Regions from separate parts of the Albibacterium sp. genome, predicted to be linked through region 3. Evidence: riboswitches for the same ligand, from Rfam matches in the RefSeq annotation. Region 3 holds a riboswitch; each other region holds the start of a gene.

Region 1 (6,790 bases), on a different contig from region 3:
GTTCTTTTATCACAAAAGAAGATGTTGCCGAAATGAGAACAAAGGTAGCTTCTCAACCAGCACTTTATAACTACGATGAACTGATTACAACCATACCAACTGTATTGTTGCCTGCTTCAAACTGGAATATTACTGCAAGCCATGCACAGCCCACTGTAATAGGTGGTAAGGCAACCCCAAGTTCTGCTTTCAATTTTGAAGGATGGACAACCGGTGTTAAACAAGCGCCAAACATGTGGTTTCAAGTAGAAATGCCAACAGAAACAACGTTAACAGGCATAGACTTTGAATCTCCGGCAACAAGAATCCGCGGAACTGCACCAGCGATGGGCGCTGCAGGAGCGGCTCCTGCTCAACCTACATTCACAACTCTTGAAACCTCTCCTCATAAATACATTGTACAGGTATCTACTGATGGAAAAACATGGTCTCAAGTAGCTGCAGGAGAAGGAAAGAGAAAAACATCTATATCCTTTAATCCGGTTAAAGCAAAGTTTGTAAAAATAACTCAAACCGGAACTTCAGATGATGATGGTCCTTGGAAGATGTTGGGTATGAAGTTCTATCAGGCTGGGAAGACTGAATTAGCTTCTAAATAGTAATTAACAAAATATGCTATTAAACACGGAGTCCGGCTCAATTATGAGCCGGACTCCGTGTTTAATAGCTGTAAAATTTATATAGGATACTTAAGCTTCGCAACTTACACAGGTAACCATATTGGCAATAAACTCTTTCGATACGCTCTGGCTTCTTTGATAATAAAGTGTCTTAACACCCAGCTTCCATGCTTCAATCATCAGCATGTTTACATCCTTGATAGGAAGATTGGAAGGGATATTCAGGTTTAAACTTTGAGCTTGGTCGATGTACTTTTGACGGATAGATGCTTGTTGTATAATCTCGAGCTGGCTTATTTCCTTAAATGTTTTGAATACAGCTTTTTCTTCTGCAGACAGCTCTGGTAAATGTTGTACACTGCCATGATTAAGCATAATACTACGCCAGATATCTTCATTGTCCAGACCTTTTTCAATCAAAAGTTGCTTTAGGTATTTATTCTTACGCATAAAGTTTCCTTTAGATAAGCCTGCTTTGTAATAATTACTGCTAAATGGTTCAATACCAGGTGAGGTTTGACCAAGGATTGCAGAAGAAGAAGTAGTAGGCGCAATTGCCATTAAAGTTGTATTTCTTCTTCCATAATTTTTTAAAATCTCTGGTTCTCCATAAATACTTGCCAATTCAACACTCGCTTTGTCTGCTTTCTCACTAATATCTTTAAAGATGATGGTGGTCAGAGTTTTAGCCTCCATACCTTCAAAGGGGATCTTATTCTTTTGCAAATAAGAATGCCAACCCATAACACCTAAGCCCAAAGCACGGTGTCTTTTTGCAAATCGATTAGCAGAAGCCAGATAATAGTTATCTTCAGTTTTAGCAATGAATTCCTGAAGTACTGCATCTAGAAAATAGATGGCAAGCTTTACAGCTCCGGTGTCCTTCCACTCGTCGTAAAGTTCTAAATTCATCGACGAAAGACAGCATATAAATGACTCATCGAAACTGGAAGGTAAGGCTATTTCAGAGCAGAGATTACTTGAATGAATCTTTAGGTTTTTATCTTTATAGACCTGGGGCTTGTTCCGATTAATATTGTCTGTGAAAAAGATGTAGGGCAAACCCTTTTGCTGACGGCTTTCTAATACCTTGGCCCATACGACTCTTTTTTCAGTATCACCGTCAATCATTTCCTGCATCCAATAATCAGAGACACAGACACCATTAAATAGGTTTTGTATCGGGTTTCCTATATTTTTGATCTCTAAGAATTCTTTAATATCCGGATGATCGATATCAAGATATGCAGCAAATGCACCCCGACGAACTCCTCCTTGAGATATTGTATCCATCGCAGTATCAAATAGTTTCATGAAGCTTACCGCACCGCTACTCTTTCCATTATCCGTTACTGCACTCCCCCGCTCTCTTAAATGGCCAAAATAACCCGAGGTACCTCCCCCTATTTTAGTTTGCATAATTACTTCTCCTAGTTTATGAGTGATGCCCTCAATATGATCAGGAACATACACATTAAAACAGGATATTGGCAAACCTCTTTCTGTTCCCATATTTGCCCAGATGGGAGAGCTTAAACTCATCCATCCTTTTTCTATCATTTCGATAAAAGCTTCAGCTAATTCTGGTTTATACAAACGCTTTGCAGCAGCCGTGGCTATTCTTTCAATAGCAGTTTTTGTTGTTTCTCCTTTCAACAAATATCCTCTATTGAGCACTTGTTGACTTTCTTCATTCAACCACCAAAGTCTTTCCATTGTATCTTAATTATTTAAGAGTTAAAACAAATCATTCGCTGTAATACTTTTATCATGTTTGGTATAGTCTACCGGTCGCTTTGCAAAAAAATCGTCCATACTATTTGCAAAAACCTCTTCCTCAAACCATACCATGGGATGATAATCACTCTCAGAAACGTTAAATATTTTTTGCATTCCGATTTTAAACAAGCTATCATCTACCCTATATTTCATAAAATTGAGGAGGTTTTTTTTGCTGACAATATCGATTTCACCTTGTTCAAAAATCCAGTCAAGTATTTCCGATTCTACCTGAATAGAATGAAGAACGATCTCTGAAATTCTTTTTTTAGTAGTTTCATCAAAGAACTCAGGAAACTCTTCTTTTATCTTATTTACAATATACATTCCGGCATTTGCATGAACCTGCTCATCGACAGAGGTCCAAGCGATGATATTACTGATGTTTTTCATCACTCCTTTAAACCGAGTAAACGAAAGTATGATAGCGAATTGGCTAAAAAGGGAAACATTTTCTATCAGCATGGCAAATAGAACCAGCGAGAAAAGATATTCTTTCTCATTTTCTGATTTACTATAAACTAAAGCATCTGAGAGATAAGCGATTCGTTTTTCTATAACAGGCACATTAATTAACTGCGAAAATTCATTGTTGTAACCCAATACATCTAATAGTCGGGAATATGCTTCAGAATGACGGAACTCACACTCAGCAAAAGTACTTCCTAAACCATTAAATTCTGGTTTTGGTATGTGTGTATATAGGTTACCCCAGAAAGATTTTACTGAGACCTCAATCTGCGCAATTGCAAGCAAACTTCTTTTAATAACTTCCTTTTCATTAGCACTCAAATGAGAATGGAAATCTTGTACATCTGCTGTAAAATCTACTTCTGAATGAACCCAGTAAGATTTATTAATTGCCTCTGTAAAACTTAAAATTTCAGGATATTCAAAGGGCTTGTAGTTTATCCTTTTGTCGAAAATGCTCATATTAATAACTTTTTAATTTTTTAAAAACTAAAAGCTAAAAAAGTAATATGTACAAACGGATTAGCGAAAAACAGGGAATTAATACCCTTGGATTCATTCGGACATTTACTTTTCTTGCGAAAGCAAAGTCAAGCGGATAAGGAAGGTAGTCTGGCTTGAGAGTTAATCTCTATTTACAGTTGCGCAACAGCTCGTGAATTTCACACGATTCCCCTTTTTTTATTACTTGGTGCAATACCTTATTGCTATGATTTTACATGACAAAACTATTGTTTTAAAAATCGAATGCAATATTTACCTAAGAAGTATTTATCAACAATTGCAAACTTATTAACGTATGCTACTGGGAAAGCTTGTGCATCACTATGTATTGTGTTGAAAAATAGGTTAATAATCGTTCAATAGATTCTTAAATAACTTTAAAATCTGTTTTGCATAGCTCTCTTGTATGCTAAAAGAATCATTATTTTTTGCTTCTACAAAACCTTTTAAAATAATCTCCTGATCTTTTGCTACTGCGTAATAAGCATAGGGGTTTTTGAACTCGTGATTAGGAATGGGTTGAGTAAAACCAGTAATAGCGATGGCATAATTACTTAAAAAAAGCTTATTTGAACCTAAAGCCATTTGACAGGCTACTGAAAAATTAACAAACTCATTCTCTTCTCCATAAATTGGCTCGACATCAAGTATCCTTGTTTTTTGTCCTCCTTGATAAACCGTAATGCCACCTTGAAAAAACAAGGTAGCACCTTCTGCTAAAGAAAAGGCAGTTTGTAAACAGCCGGATGTCACACTTTCAGCAACAGATAAAGTCGACCTAGATTTAATCAAAAAAGAGGCAATCTGTTGCAAATCATCTTTATCATAAAGAGATTTCTCCGCACTTTTCTTATCCATTAACTACTTCTCCTCCATTTGGATGAATAATCTGACCGGTCATGTAACTAGCATCGTCAGATGCTAAAAACACATAAGAAGGGGCAACTTCATTGGGTTGACCAGGACGGCCCATTGGGACATCTTTGCCAAATTCAGCAACTTTCTTTTTACTGAAACTCGCTGGAATTAAAGGCGTCCATATGGGTCCCGGGGCTACTCCATTTACTCGTATATTTTTCTTTGCAAGATTATTAGCAAGCGAACGTGTAAATCCTACAATCGCCCCTTTAGTAGATGCATAATCAATTAAATGTTCACTACCACGATAAGCTGTAACAGAAGTAGTATTAATAATTGACGCTCCTTCTTTCAAATAAGGTAAAGCTGCTCTTGTTAAATAGAAATATGCAAAAATATTAGTTTGAAATGTCTTTTGAAGTTGCTCGTTGCTGATATCTAATAGAGATTTTTGAGGATATTGAACAGCTGCATTATTAACAAGAATATCTAATTTCCCAAATGAATCAATCGTTTTTGCTACAATTGCATCACAGTGTTTATCATCTCTTACATCTCCTGCAATTAATAAACAATTGCCACCTGCCTCTTTTATTAACTTTTCTGTTTCTTTCGCATCCTTCTCTTCATCTAAATATGTAATACAAACCTGTGCTCCCTCTCTTACAAAAGCTAGTGCAACTGCTCTTCCGATCCCACTATCCCCACCAGAGATAATAGCTACTTTGCTTTCCAATTTCTTCGCCTGTGCATTATCTGCTTTAGATTCAGGTTGAGGATCCATTTTAAACTGATCGCCCGGTTGCTTATCTTGCTTTTGAGCCTTCGGTGCTTTATCTTTCGTTTCTTTCATAAATAGGGTTGTTTATTCAATAAAATAACACATCGCCGGATTGCTTGTTTTAATAATATTTATAAATTTATCTCACTTTGTGGGTCTATTTAGTATCAACTATGAAGCTGCTTTGGTAGATAGGATATCTTATAAAAAGTAAAAAAATATGTAAGTTTGCATCTAACAACATTATTAAGAAATCTTTATACGTTAATATCAAAGCATGAATTACGACATTATTGTTATAGGAAGCGGCCCTGGAGGCTATGTTGCTGCAATCAGAGCTTCTCAATTAGGCTTCAAAACAGCTATTATAGAACGTGAATCACTTGGTGGAATATGTCTCAACTGGGGTTGTATCCCTACAAAAGCATTATTAAAAAGTGCTCAGGTGTTTGAATATCTTAACCATGCTGAAGACTATGGAATTAAAGTAAATGGTGGAGAAGCGGATTTTCCGGCTATTGTGAAAAGAAGCCGCGGAGTGGCAGATGGGATGAGCAAGGGTATTCAATTCTTAATGAAAAAAAATAAGATTGACGTTATTTTAGGAACAGCTAGTATCAAAAAAGGCGGTAAAATTACCGTTAAAGATGCCGATGGCTCTACTAAAGAATATTCAGCTAAACACACTATTTTAGCTACTGGTGCTCGTTCTCGTGAACTTCCGAATTTGAAACAAGATGGTAAAAACATCATTGGTTACCGTCAGGCTATGAGCCTTGAGAAACAACCTGAATCTATAGTAGTTGTAGGTTCTGGTGCTATTGGTGTTGAGTTCGCTTATTTCTATAATGCCATTGGAACTAAGGTTACCATTGTTGAATTCTTAGATAGAATTGTTCCTGTTGAAGACGAAGAAGTTTCAAAACAACTGGAAAGAAGTTTAAAGAAAGCAGGAATAACTGTATTAACCAGCTCAGAAGTTACAGCTGTAACGAATTCAGGTTCGGTTAATAAAGTTTCTATTAAAAGTGCAAAAGGAACACAAGATTTAGAAGCTAGTATCGTACTTTCTGCTGTTGGAATCACTCCGAATATTGAAAACATAGGCCTTGAGGAAGTAGGTGTTAAAACTGAAAGAGGACATGTTGTTGTTGATGATTTTTACAAAACAAACATTGAAGGTGTATATGCTATCGGTGATATCGTAAAAGGACAAGCTTTAGCCCATGTTGCATCTGCTGAAGGAATTACCTGTGTAGAAAAGATTGCGGGCATGGATGTACAAGCGATTGACTATGGTAATATACCTGGTTGTACCTACTGTACACCAGAGATTGCTTCGGTAGGTTTAACTGAAAAAGCTGCTAAAGAAGCTGGTTACGAATTAAAAATCGGTAAGTTTCCATTCTCAGCTTCAGGTAAAGCGAGTGCTGCTGGTGCCAAAGATGGTTTTATAAAGATGATATACGATGCCAAATATGGTGAGCTTTTAGGAGCACACATGATTGGAGCCAATGTTACAGAAATGATAGCAGAAATAGTAGTTGCCCGTAAATTAGAAACTACCGGACATGAAATATTAAAAGCTATCCACCCTCACCCAACAATGAGTGAAGCTATCATGGAAGCAACAGCTGATGCTTATGGTGAAGTGATTCACTTATAGAATGCATTAGTAACACATAATTCTTATCATAAAAAAAGCAGGTTGGATTTAACGTCTAACCTGCTTTTTTTATGATCTATTTATACCCTACATCTCCTTCTCTACTCCCAA
Region 2 (6,790 bases), on a different contig from region 3:
GAAGGGGGATGCTATTGGCATCCCCCTTCTTGTTTATTAGAATGGCTGGTTTTCATTTATCTCTTAAATACGAATACTGAAGGAAAAGCGCCCGTTGTATAAGTCAAATCGATCTTATCCAATGCTTTATTGTAGCGGCGAACTTTACCTAACTGCCCGTAGTTAGCATCAGAAAGCCATATATCTCCGTTATCAGAATCAACCGCTAAACCATAAAGGTGATCCAATTCAACCCCTTTAAAAATATCCGATTCTGTTAAAGTTTCAGTTCCCAAATCCATCTCCAAGAAAGTATCCTCTCCTGCTTTATAATTATTACTTACTAAATAAGCCTTATTTTTAGTAAATGCCATTAAATGAGCGCCAAATTCATATTCCTTGTCTACTTTATTTGTTTTGGTATCAATTCTATATAAACGAGAAGGTTTTAAAATACTCCAATCAACAGTATTATAGATGTCTGTTGAGCTTACATATAATTTACCTTTATTATCAGCAAAAATAATATCAATATTATCAGCAACCGTAATCTTGCTTTCTTCTTTCAGTAGAACCGGATCAATTACAGAAACTGTATTATCGTATTCGCCTCCGGTTATAGCATCTGCCCATCCGGCATTTGCTACATATAATCTATTTCCCGATGCTACAATCTGTTCTGGAGTACGACCTACTTTAATCTGAGCAGTTATTGTTTTACTTAAAGTATCCAATACAAACACGTGATCTGTATAAGAAGTAATAAATGCCTTTCCGCTATGAAAAGCAATATAACGAGGCTGATCAATATTAATAGTTTTAACAATTTTAGCTGTAGAAGCATTTAATATTTCAATTTTATTAGACTCGTTAACAACTACATATAGCAAGCTTCCATATATATCCATATCACTAGCTATATCACCTAAAGCTTTTGGGTTAGAAGGATCTGAAGAGTTTGCTGTTCCATAAATATCAGGTGTAAGATTACCTGTTAAGAAATCAATGTAAGAAAGGCTAGCATTATTTGCCTGAAAGTCTCCTTCATTCAAAACATAGACTCCACTTACCGGGTCGGGCTGCTCCTCAGGAGTTAACGAGTTATCTTTTGAACAAGATGCAAGAATTACAGAAAGCAATACAAAGCTTGCTAACAAAGGGTTTTTAAAGTGAATTTTCATGATATATATATATAGTTGTTAATAAGAAATTTGAAAAGAGATACGATAGTTCCTTCCCGGCATCGGGTAGTTTCTAATGACTGTATAGTTGATGTCGGCAATGTTATTTACTTCGGCTAAAACTTTATAATTTAGTTTAGCAAACTTGTTATGATAAGAGACAGATAGATTCTGAATAAGCCAGTCATCCATTTTATTGGTCAGTATATTAGGTCTCAGACTATAGCGCTCTCCTGTATAAAGCAGATTATAATTCAAGCCAAACGCTTTATAAACAGCTGCGATAAACCCTGATCCACTATTCTTTGGAGCATAAGGTATATGCTGATTAAAATTCGCACCACCTTCTGTCTTATCTATAGCCTTTTGATAGGTATAATTAACTCCAAAGTCAAGGTTGATATTTGCAGCTAATTCCGCATTACCTGACGCTCCAAAATCAATACCATTGATTTCTACCCTGCCTAAATTAACCATTGTCCACCGAAATAAATTAGCTAAAGGAATGGCAGTTATACGATCCTTTATACGATTATGATAGGCATCTGCCTTAAAGGTGATTTGCTGTAACCGACTATCAAATGCTTTTTGCCAAGTGAATCCCAGATCGTACTGTTTTACATATTCAGGTTTTAAGCTAGTAGAACCAACGAGTGTATAATACGAGTCATTAAAAGTAGGTGCTCTAAAAATCGATTTAAAAAATGATCGAATATAAAGGTTCTGATCTTCAAATGGCTTCCACGAAGCAGATATAGAAGGACTCAGCACCTGTTTATCACCTGTACTAGTGCCTACGCGTACCTTCTCTTTTAATATGGTTGCCAAACCATTGGCTTGAATATTAAAATTATTCTTTTGCCATTCAATAGCTGCATTAACCAATAGAGTATGTCTTTCTGGATAAACGAAATCCTTTAAATCAGCATCTAATGAATTGTAGAAATAATCTGCTGAAAGAGATGACTTTAAAGTATTTGACCAAACAAATAAATTAGCGGCAGAAAGATAAACCTCTTTTTGATTGTAATTATTTTCCAAGAAACCCTGTGTATTATGGAAATCGGGATCTTGGTAACGCAAATCCTGACGGTTGTATTTCGCATTGACTAATAAGCTATAAAGGTCATTATACCTTTTCTCCCATCGGCCCTGAATAAAAAAATCTTTATCCCATTGGCGATCATTTGAATAGTATTTATTGTCTACGGCTGCTCCGGGTAACCCTCGTTTTGATGTATAATTATAAAGGTGAAGTTCCCAGTTACTACTATCTTTTAATGTACCATTAAGAGATGCTTCTAATCGCAAGGCATCTACATCTGAATTCTGTCTATTAATCAGGGTATCAACATTACCTTTGGCATAATAAAAATCATAACGGCCATTCGCTTTAACCCATTCGGTATTAAAACTCAGACTTGTATTTTTTGAGAGTTTTTGCTGCCATAAAAAGGATGGATTAAACAAGCCGAAGTCTCCTATACGTGTACCTATTTTAAAATGATAACTCTTCCCTTCTTCAAAAACAGGTATTTGCGACTCTAACAATAAAGTTGATGCAGATGAAAAGGCTTTGCCAGGGATTAATAATTTGGTTTGTTGTCCGTTAAATAAAGTAATGGATTCAATATTATCCAATGAGAATTTCCCTAAATCAACCTGTCCGTTTTGAGCATTGTTAATAGCAATACCATTATAGAAAACCGCGGTATGATTAGAGCTCAGACTTCTGACATCAATCGTTTTCATACCGCCTATCCCTCCATAATCCATAACCTGAACACCTGAAAAGAATTTTACAGCATCAGAAACAGAAATACTGTTTAAAATATCCAGATCCTTTTTAGACAAATGTTGTACAGGCATCGTAGAAGCCTCTTCCTTATAGAATAGAGGGCGGGTTATCTCAACCTTTTTCAACGTATCCCCATAATGTACAGTATCTACCTGAGCTTTAATTATAGCAGGAACACCGAAAAGAATTAAGCACAAATAAATTCTAAACACAGAAATTAATTAAATACGGGGGCGAACGCAATGAAATTAAGCATGATAATATATCAAGCAGAATCTGGCTTCAATCCCCGAAAGCCGTTAACAATTCATTCCATTAGGCAGGTTTTCTGACTTACTCCTCCCGGTCTGGCCTTCCCATTTGTTTTGGGAAACAAACAGTGGCAATAATTAGACCTTTGATTAATAGAGCTTACAGCTGCGGGACAGTTCTGGATTCTCACCAAATTCCCTTTTAATAAAGTATGATATCAATCATCTTTAACCAAATGCAATGCAAATATAGAATAAAGAAGGATACAAAACTTAAACTCAGACATTTTTTCATTTCCTCAAATTCCTATCAGCCATTATTTCAGGTAATTCCAAACTATATGCAATGGTATATGTTTTGATGTTAGCATAAGAAAAAGATATTATGAATCTCAATAACTTTACAATAAAAGCACAGGAAGCTATCCAAAAAGCTTCTGAAATAACAATTGGAAATCAACAACAAGCAATTGAACCTGCACACCTTTTGAAAGCTTTACTTATTGTTGATGAGAATGTTATTAATCATTTACTAAAAAAACTCAACATCAATGTAAACCACTTAAGTGATTTATTAGATACTCAGATCAATAGCTTCCCGAAGGTAAGTGGCAGCAATGTTTATTTATCCAATTCGAGCAATTCTATTATTCAAAAGGCTCAATCTTATTTAAAAGAATTTAAAGATGAGTTTGTGTCTGTAGAGCATTTGCTTCTCGCGATTTTAGACTCAAACGATAAAGCTTCCGGCCTATTGAAGGATCAGGGAGCTACGGAAAAGGATTTAAAAACGGCTATCACTGAGTTAAGAGGAAATAGCCGGGTAACGGATCAAAATGCAGAAGCAACCTACAATGCCTTAAATAAATACGCCCGTAATTTAAATGAGTATGCAGAATCTGGCAAGCTTGACCCGGTAATCGGCCGTGATGAAGAAATAAGACGCGTCATGCAGATACTATCCCGACGGACGAAAAACAACCCCATATTAGTAGGTGAACCAGGTGTGGGTAAAACTGCTATTGCCGAAGGTATAGCACATAGAATCATTAAGGGTGATGTGCCGGAAAATCTAAAAACAAAAACAGTTTACTCGTTGGATATGGGCGCATTGATTGCCGGAGCCAAATATAAAGGTGAATTCGAAGAACGTCTAAAGTCTGTTGTTAAAGAAGTAGCCGACAGCGATGGTGAGATCATACTTTTCATTGATGAAATCCATACTCTTATTGGTGCTGGTGGTGGCGAGGGAGCAATGGATGCGGCAAATATTTTAAAACCTGCATTAGCAAGAGGAGAACTTAGAGCAATTGGGGCTACTACCTTAAACGAATATCAAAAGTATTTCGAAAAAGACAAGGCCTTAGAACGCAGGTTTCAGATTGTTATGATCAATGAACCGGATACTCAAGATGCAATATCTATTCTTAGAGGCTTAAAAGAACGTTATGAAACCCACCATAAGGTCCGTATCATGGATAGTGCTATCATAGCAGCTGTAGAACTTTCGCAACGTTATATTACCGATCGCTTTCTACCAGATAAAGCAATCGATTTGATGGATGAAGCCGCTTCCAAGCTACGCATTGAAATGGATTCAGTTCCTGAAGCTGTTGATGAAATCGAAAGAAAGATTATGCAGTTGGAGATAGAACGAGAAGCCATTAAACGTGAAAAAGATGAGAAAGCGGTTAAAGAACTCAGTCAGGAGATATCTGACTTAGTTGGAGAGCGTGATTCCTTAAGGGCAGCCTGGCAAAGTGAAAAATCGCTTGTTGACCAGATCAATCAGGAAATGCAAAAGATTGAAGACTATAAATTAGAGGCAGAACAGGCTGAACGTGCGGGTGATTATGGTCGGGTTGCTGAAATTCGTTACGGAAGAGTAAAAGAAGCTCAAGATAATGTAACGAAATTCAAGAAAGATCTTGAAGAATATCAATCCGAAAACAGAATGCTAAAGGAGGAAGTAACTGCAGAGGATATTGCTGGAGTTGTTTCTCGTTGGACGGGTATTCCAGTTACACGAATGGTGGAAAGCGAACGTGAAAAACTTCTTAAACTGGAGGATGAATTACATAAACGTGTTGCAGGCCAATCAGAAGCCATTGATGCCATCGCTGATGCTATTCGTCGTTCTCGTGCCGGACTAAGTGATAAACGCAGGCCCATTGGTTCTTTTATATTCTTGGGAACAACAGGTGTTGGTAAAACAGAATTAGCGAAAGCTCTGGCAGAATTCCTCTTTAATGATGAGCATCTGATGGTTCGTATTGATATGAGCGAATATCAGGAACGACATGCCGTTTCAAGACTAATTGGAGCTCCTCCAGGATATGTTGGTTATGAAGAAGGCGGTCAGCTAACTGAAGCCGTTCGAAGACACCCCTATTCAGTGATTTTATTGGATGAAATAGAGAAGGCACACCCGGATGTATTTAATATCTTGCTTCAAGTATTGGATGATGGTCACTTAACTGATAATAAAGGAAGGGTTGTTAATTTTAAAAATACCATCATTATAATGACTTCTAATATCGGCTCTCACCTTATTCAGGATAACTTTACCGATTTAAATGAAATAAATCGGGAAGAGATAATAGCTAAAACAAGAAATGAAGTATTTGAACTCTTAAAGAAATCAATCCGCCCGGAATTTCTCAATAGAATTGATGAAGTAATTATGTTTACTCCATTGACACGGGATGAAATTGGGGAAATAGTTGCTCTGCAATTCAATAACTTACAAAAGCAATTAGCCGAAATGGGAATCTCAATTGAAGCAAGTCCGGAAGCATTGGACTGGCTGGCACAGTTGGGCTATGATCCTCAATTTGGGGCAAGACCGCTTAAGCGAGTTATACAAAAAAGAGTATTAAACGAATTATCAAAGGAAATATTAGCTAATAAAATAAGTAAGGATAGTAATATAAAACTGGATGTATTTGACAATAAGTTCGTTTTCCTGAATAATTAATAGCTAAGCTATTCGTTAAAGATTAATAAAGGCACATTTATTGTGCCTTTATTATTTACATAGAATGGATAATAACATAAAAAATCAATCCGGATCCAATGTATATCAAAAGGTAGTATTCGTTATCATATCTTGTGGTATTGCATTGGGCTTAGCCTATTTCATCAGTAAGATTGCTTTCGATGAGATGCTAAATAAGGTCGATATAATTTCTACACCCAACGAAAAACTACGCTTGGTAAGTCGTATTTCTCGCGATATATTACAAATAGATCAAGTACAAAGGGCACAGGTATTAAATCATAAAGACTATAGTGGCTTTGTAAATGAATCTGATTTTATACTCCAATCGCTCGACACTCTTAAAAGCCTGTATCCTAATAATAGCCTGCAGAGTAATCGCATAGATTCTATCCGGATTTTACTAAATGAACGTGACAAACTATTCAATTCCTATATTCAGGTAAGAAAAAACTTAGTTGACAATCAGGCCTTTTCAAATCAGATTAAGAACATTAGTTCTTTAATTCAGGAAGTTCCAAAAAGCGATAGCAGGATTATAACAACGGAGAAAAAGATAACTACAAAAACAATTGATCCTTCT
Region 3 (6,790 bases):
ACATAGAATTAACCTATTAAATATTGGTTTTTATCTACCTTTAGTACTATTCTTATAAAATTACTTTCATGAAAAAACGTATTGATATTATTGCCAGCCAACCTGGTGCTTACAAAGCAATGTCGGCTTTAGAAGGATACTTAAAAGTTTCCAGCCTTAACCCTATTCATAAAGAGTTAATTAAAATCAGAGCATCGCAAATAAACGGTTGTGCTTATTGTATAAATATGCACACCAGAGACGCACGAAAATTAGGAGAAACAGAACAGCGCATCTACCTTCTGAATGCCTGGCGGGAAACTGACTTATATACTGAGGAAGAAAGAGCTATTTTAGCTTTAACTGAAGAGGTTACCAATATAAAAAACAGTGTATCGGATGAAACCTATCAAAAAGCTGCAGAGCTATTTGATAGCACCTATTTGTCCGAGATTATCATGGCCATCGTAACAATCAATAGTTGGAATAGGTTAGCGATTACCTCGCAAAAAGAATTGGATTAACACTCTATTCTAATTTGCATCTAACATTTTCTGATAATGTATTTTAGCGCAAGTTTTGTACAAAAAAAGTCGCTAAATACATTATTAGAAGAACAACAGATAACCAACAATTCTACATCTTCATGAAGGCAGGATAGATCCTTAAAAATACTTGTCCGGAAGAAGGGTTTTTTCCATATAATGTATTCAGTTGGGAGTCTGTGTGATATAATGACACTTGTCCGCCAGCAGCCATACGAATCTTTCCAACAGTAAATACATCATAATTTAATCCCAATGTTAGCGCATTAACCGGAAAAAGAACATGTTCTCCATAGACACTCTCATCCAAATTTAATTCTTCCACAGATTTCTGAACCCATTCATAACGAGTGTACAGCTCGAGTTTTCTCAATCGGTAGGAAGCTTCAAACAAAGCTGCATTCTCGCCGTCATGTCCTTTAGCTTTATTAAGTCCCCAAAGCAAAGTTGCGTTCAAAAACTTCTCTTCGCCTAAAGATTTACTATAAATTGCAGAAGCGATGCTACGATTAATATCTACTCCCGGATGTGTAAGCTCGGGACTCTTAATCCACCCTTGGGAAAATTGGAAAGCCCAATTCTTTGTTGGATTATAAGATAAGCGGCCACTATATGAATCAAATCGTGGCTTATCAAAATCAAATCGATTTTCATCTGGCTCTCGTCCGGTAAAAGAAGACGCTTCAATTTTAAATTTATCATAGCGGAAACCCAAAGTTGCAACTCCGAAAGTAATATGAGTTCCATCATTCCAATGGTGACTAATGGGAGCATCCGGATTAGAAAATGCAGAGGGACGATGCATAAATGCAACAGAACCAAGCGCAGGTTCTCCTGGATAGCCTAAATAAATAGACAAGTCTGACTTTTCAGATAGGGATTGTGTGTAGCCAATAGATAGTGCTGAAAATAGATCATGCGGATGTTGCTGATCGACTAATGGGATTCCTTTCCACGATTCTCCGGTTTGAAACAATAATGGATAACCATCACCTCCTTCTGTAAGCCGATCTAAGGAAAGCATGACATTGAAGTTAAACAGTCCTTTTTGACCAACTTTACGTTGGCCCATTGCCATAAACCAGTTGGGAGCATCAAACATATCTCTCCCCCGAGTGCCTTTGTTTCCTAAGTCTGACTTTGTATACCGCAAAGCAATATTTCCATGCAGCATATACATCCATTTTTTTGAATGAAGCATAATCCCATACATTGGCGATTCATCAGGAAGCCATGTTGTTCCTGATCCATTTCGCGCCATCGGTAAATTCAACGAATAAGAATGTCCCATAGGAACAGCCATATCATGCATCATATCTTGCATAGCCGTTGTATCAGCAGAATGGTGCATAGCGTGCTCATCCTGAGCATAAACACTGAATATATAGGTACTTAAAAAAGCGGCTAATATAATTTTGATTTTCATATAAACTCGTTTAATGATCGACAAAGATAAAGTGTAAAGCTCTGTATAGCTTATACATTTTTATAAAAGTCTTATATATATCCTTAATAATATTGATAACTTTAAGGAAAATCATGATCAATGAGAGTATTTATTTATACAGATCTTGACCAAAGTCTTCAGGATGAATTACGAGCAAAACTACCTGTAGAATCAGACCTGACTTTTAAAAGTAACTTGTCTGAATCTGAGATACACCATGCATTTAAATCTGCGGAAGTAATACTGGGCAACCCCCCTCCTTCCTGGTTCAAGGAACCTTTACCTTCACTTAAGTTCTGGCAGATAGATTCTGCTGGTTTTAATCAATATCAACATATTAAACTTGATAGTCTCATAGCAAATATGGGAGATCTGTTTTCTCAAGACTGTGCTGAAACCATTATTGGTGGCATACTTGCCTTCTATAGAGGGATTAATCATTTGATCCGTTTTCAAATTGATAAAGAATGGAAAGCACCAATGATCAGGCCTTCCATGGAAAGTTTAGGTGATAAAAGAGTTCTAATTCTTGGTAGTGGAACTATTGGCCTGGCCGTTAGAAGAGCACTTGCCGGTTTTGGATGTCAAATAAAGACAACAGCACGTAACAATCCCATAGCAGATTTCCACTCTTTTAAAGAGACTATAAAGGCGTTGCCAGAAACAGACCTTGTTATTAATACACTTCCAGGAGCAGCAGACCATTATGTTTCAAAAATATTTATAGATGCCATGCGCCAAGGGAGCGTGTATGCAAACATTGGAAGAGGTAATACAACCGACGAAGATGCTTTAATAGCCGGACTTGAGAGTGGAAAATTGGCAGGAGCTGTGCTTGATGTTACTGAAAAAGAACCATTGCCTGCAGATAATCCGCTTTGGGGAATGAAAAATGTTATTCTCACTCAACATACGGGCGGTAGCGGGAAAGAGGAAGTTATAGGTAGAGTTGAAAGATTTATATCTAATTTCTATCAGTTTATAAGAAATGAAAGAATAGATGACCGAATAGAATTACAAGCGGGATATTAGAGAAAACCAGCCAGAATTAGAAAATACTTTCATAGCCTTCAACAAAATTCATTTTTAAGGGTTTATTATATATAGTCAATAATAATAAATCAAAAGAAATGAAAAAAGAGCATGATTTTACAGAATCAGTATGGACTGCAAATATTAATTCCTCGAGATATCCAGCGTTAGCAAATGATTTAGAGGTAGACGTAGCTATTATAGGTGGTGGAATAACAGGTATTAGTGCTGCTGCCATGCTAACAGCTAAAGGAAAAAAGGCAGTTGTTTTGGAAGCACACTCAATTGGCAAAGGGTCCACAGGTTATTCAACTGGCAATTTATACGCAACTGTAGGTGAAAGGCTCAGTACAATCGATTCAAAACATGGGGAAGAAACGATGCTCCAGGTCGTTAACTCCAGAACATTTGCTATTAATTTCATTGAAGAACAGGTTAAGAAGCATCATATAGATTGTGAATTCCAACGTGTACCCTGGCATTTATTCACTACAGATTCTTCAAAAGACAAAGACGAAGAAGTAGAAAAAGAGTTTGATGCAGCTCATAAAGCTAACTTGGAAGCCATTAATTCAGTTCCTTATATATTTCCTTTTCCCGATATTTCTACCATAGCTACTATTGATCATCAGGCGCAAATAAACCCCTATAAATATGTATTGGGACTAGCGGGTAGCATAGATCCAACAAGGTGCCAGATCTTTGAGAACACCAAAGTTTTAAAAGTTGAAGATGGAACACCTTGCCTTGTTCATACTAACAACGGAATCGTAAAGGCAAAGCAGGTTATTATGGCTACTCACTCGCCGAAAGGAATTTACGAAGTACATACAGAAATGGAGACTTATCGTGAGTTTGCTCTGGCAGCAAAAATAAAAGGAAGTTTACCTTTAGAGGGAATATACTGGCATATTAATGATTCCTATCAATATTCAATCCGTCCTTATTCAAATGAAGAAGGAAACTTTTTGATAATAGTCGGAGAGCCCTATTTGGTTGGAACAATCAATAATACAGAAGAATGTTTGCAAAAGGTTGAGCAATATCTACATAAGCATTTTGATGTTGAAGATATTATTTACCGCTGGGCGGCACAAAACTATAAATCTGCAGACGGATTACCTTATATAGGGACAAGTCCATTACAATCGAATGTTTTCATTGCAACGGGATTTAAAGCTGATGGACTTGTTTACGGAACATTGGCAGCATCAATAATAACAGACACTATTTTTGGAGTAGAGAACGACTGGTCTAAATTATATGATCCTAAACGCTTTACTCCTCTTGCTTCAGCCGGGCAGTTTATAAAGGAGAATGTAAATGTCATTACTTCTTTAGTTAAAGACTATTTATTTTATGGAGAGGTTGATCAATTAAAGGAAATCAAAGCCGGTGAAGGGAAAACCTTGAAGTTAGATGATGAAAAAGTAGCGGCATATCGCGATGAAAATAATGAACTGCACATCGTTTCATCTGTTTGTACACATTTAGGTTGTATCGTTCACTTCAATAATGCCGAAAAAAGCTGGGATTGTCCATGCCACGGAAGTCGTTTTACCATTGATGGAGAAGTTATTGAAGGGCCAGCATATACGAACTTAGCGAAACCAAAAGATACACCTTCTTAATGTCTATGAAAATTATAGCATTTATTGTACCTTTGTTTCTTTAGTTCTTTATACATTCTTAATCAACCGAAGAAGGCTTTGCTTAGCTGCAAATTAATAGGGAATCGTGTGTAAATCACGAACTGTCGCGCAACTGTAAGTAACATAAAGTTTTTACCAATACAAGAATCCACTGTCTGAGCAATCAGAACGGGAAGGATGGTAAAAATGTTACAAGTCAGGAGACCTGCCTCATTCGAATTGACAATGCTTTCGCGATATGAAGCTACAGTCAGGTATGATACATTTTAATTCAGGTCCTTCTCCACTTATGAATTCTCTTTGTATCTCCCTTTCATACCATTCATTTCTCAAAGCATTGTGACTTAGCAAAGAACTTTAACAGATTTATTAATCTTTTAAAAAAACAACAATGCTAACTAACAATCTTGGCTACCCGCGTATTGGTAGCAATCGAGAACTCAAAAAAGCCTGCGAGCACTATTGGTCGGGCAAAACATCTCAACACGAACTTCTTCAGGTGGGTAAGGATATCCGCCAGCGAAACTGGCAATTACAGCAAGAAGCTGGTATTGATTTAATTCCTTCCAACGATTTTTCATTTTATGATCAGGTATTAGACATGACATTAACAGTTGGTGCAATACCTAATAAATATTATGAAGTTATACTAAACCGCAATAACTCAGAGATTGATCTCTATTTTGCTATGGCGAGAGGATTTCAAAAAGAAGAAGTGGATATAACTGCAATGGAAATGACTAAGTGGTTTGATACCAATTATCATTACATCGTTCCTGAGTTCCAAAAAAATCAGCAGTTCAAACTCTTTTCTACAAAAATTCTAGATGAGTTTCATGAAGCGAAACAATTGGGTATACTAACTAAACCGGTTATTATAGGCCCAGTTTCCTACTTGCTTTTGGGAAAGGAAAAGGAAGAAGGCTTTGAACGGATCGAACTGTTAAAAAATCTTTTACCTGTATACTTTGAAATCCTAAATAAATTAAAGGAAAATGGAGTAGAATGGGTACAATTTGATGAGCCATTCTTGGCAATGGACTTAAATGAAAAGGAGAAGGCTGCATTTACTTCTGTTTATACAGAAATCCATAAAAAATTTCCAGCGATCAATATATTGGTTGCTACCTATTTCGAAGGTCTGCGAGACAATACTCACTTAGCTGCTTCTTTACCGATAACAGCTTTGCATATCGACTTAATACGCTGTCCGGAACAATTGGATGAAGTGTTAAATATACTTCCTCCTCATCTTCAGCTATCCCTAGGTATAGTTGATGGAAGAAATGTCTGGAAGAACGATTTTAATAATTCCTTAGGATTGATAGATAAAGTTGTTCATAAAATAGGAACTGAACGTGTATTGATTGCACCATCTTGTTCATTGCTTCACTCTCCTTGTGATTTAACCAGTGAAACGAATGAGCTAACATTAACCCCGGAAATTAAACAATGGCTCTCGTTTGCAAGACAAAAAATCAATGAAGTAAAAATACTTAAGGAGCTGGCAGATGGGAACCAGAACAGTGATATTGCTGAAGAATTAAAGCAGAATCAAATTTCCATTGAAGCACGAAAGGTGTCTTTATTGATTCATAATCCATTAGTAAAAGAACGAGTAAGATCAATCAGAGGTGAAGATTCAAAAAGACGAAATCCTTTTATAATACGTAAACAGAAACAACATGAAGCATTAAACCTACCTTTATTCCCTACTACAACGATCGGTTCGTTTCCACAAACATCAGAGGTAAGAAATTGGAGGTCGCAATTTAAAAAGGCAGAAATCAATAAACAACAATACGAAGATTTGCTGAAGCAGGAGACTGAAAAAACCATACGCTGGCAAGAAGATATTGATATAGATGTACTCGTTCATGGGGAATTTGAACGCAACGACATGGTTGAGTATTTTGGAGAACAATTAGCCGGATTTGTATTTACTAAAAACGGTTGGGTTCAGAGCTATGGGTCACGTTGTGTAAAGCCTCCGATTATTTACGGAGATATTTCTCGTCCAAAAGCAATGACTGTTCAGTGGACTGAATATGCTCAAAGCTTAACGTCACGTTTAGTAAAGGGTATGTTGACTGGTCCGGTTACCATTCTTCAATGGTCTTTTGTTAGAAATGACC

Evidence for each region. A riboswitch is a leader RNA that binds a small molecule or an ion and turns the genes downstream of it on or off. The one in region 3 is predicted to bind cobalamin.
Region 1: linked by a shared signal. The riboswitch ahead of VL047_RS10190 (ribonucleotide-diphosphate reductase subunit beta) and the one ahead of metE (5-methyltetrahydropteroyltriglutamate--homocysteine S-methyltransferase) in region 3 are both predicted to bind cobalamin.
Region 2: linked by a shared signal. The riboswitch ahead of VL047_RS03090 (TonB-dependent receptor) and the one ahead of metE (5-methyltetrahydropteroyltriglutamate--homocysteine S-methyltransferase) in region 3 are both predicted to bind cobalamin.

Annotation. Positions count from the first base shown of each region.
Region 1 is NZ_DATJCH010000022.1:25,943-32,732, forward strand. It holds gene VL047_RS10180 (DUF7133 domain-containing protein) at 1-599, shown strand, start outside; gene VL047_RS10185 (ribonucleoside-diphosphate reductase subunit alpha) at 690-2,336, opposite strand; gene VL047_RS10190 (ribonucleotide-diphosphate reductase subunit beta) at 2,358-3,332, opposite strand; cobalamin riboswitch at 3,456-3,588, opposite strand; gene VL047_RS10195 (CinA family protein) at 3,720-4,232, opposite strand; gene VL047_RS10200 (SDR family oxidoreductase) at 4,225-5,085, opposite strand; gene lpdA (dihydrolipoyl dehydrogenase) at 5,291-6,679, shown strand; gene VL047_RS10210 (TIGR02757 family protein) at 6,767-6,790, opposite strand, start outside.
Region 2 is NZ_DATJCH010000010.1:81,172-87,961, reverse strand. It holds gene VL047_RS03095 (YncE family protein) at 57-1,160, opposite strand; gene VL047_RS03090 (TonB-dependent receptor) at 1,179-3,170, opposite strand; cobalamin riboswitch at 3,260-3,461, opposite strand; gene clpB (ATP-dependent chaperone ClpB) at 3,595-6,186, shown strand; gene VL047_RS03080 (hybrid sensor histidine kinase/response regulator) at 6,251-6,790, shown strand, end outside.
Region 3 is NZ_DATJCH010000012.1:797,740-804,529, forward strand. It holds gene VL047_RS07505 (carboxymuconolactone decarboxylase family protein) at 69-503, shown strand; gene VL047_RS07510 (hypothetical protein) at 616-1,950, opposite strand; gene VL047_RS07515 (D-2-hydroxyacid dehydrogenase) at 2,071-3,003, shown strand; gene VL047_RS07520 (FAD-dependent oxidoreductase) at 3,102-4,634, shown strand; cobalamin riboswitch at 4,691-4,882, shown strand; gene metE (5-methyltetrahydropteroyltriglutamate--homocysteine S-methyltransferase) at 5,047-6,790, shown strand, end outside.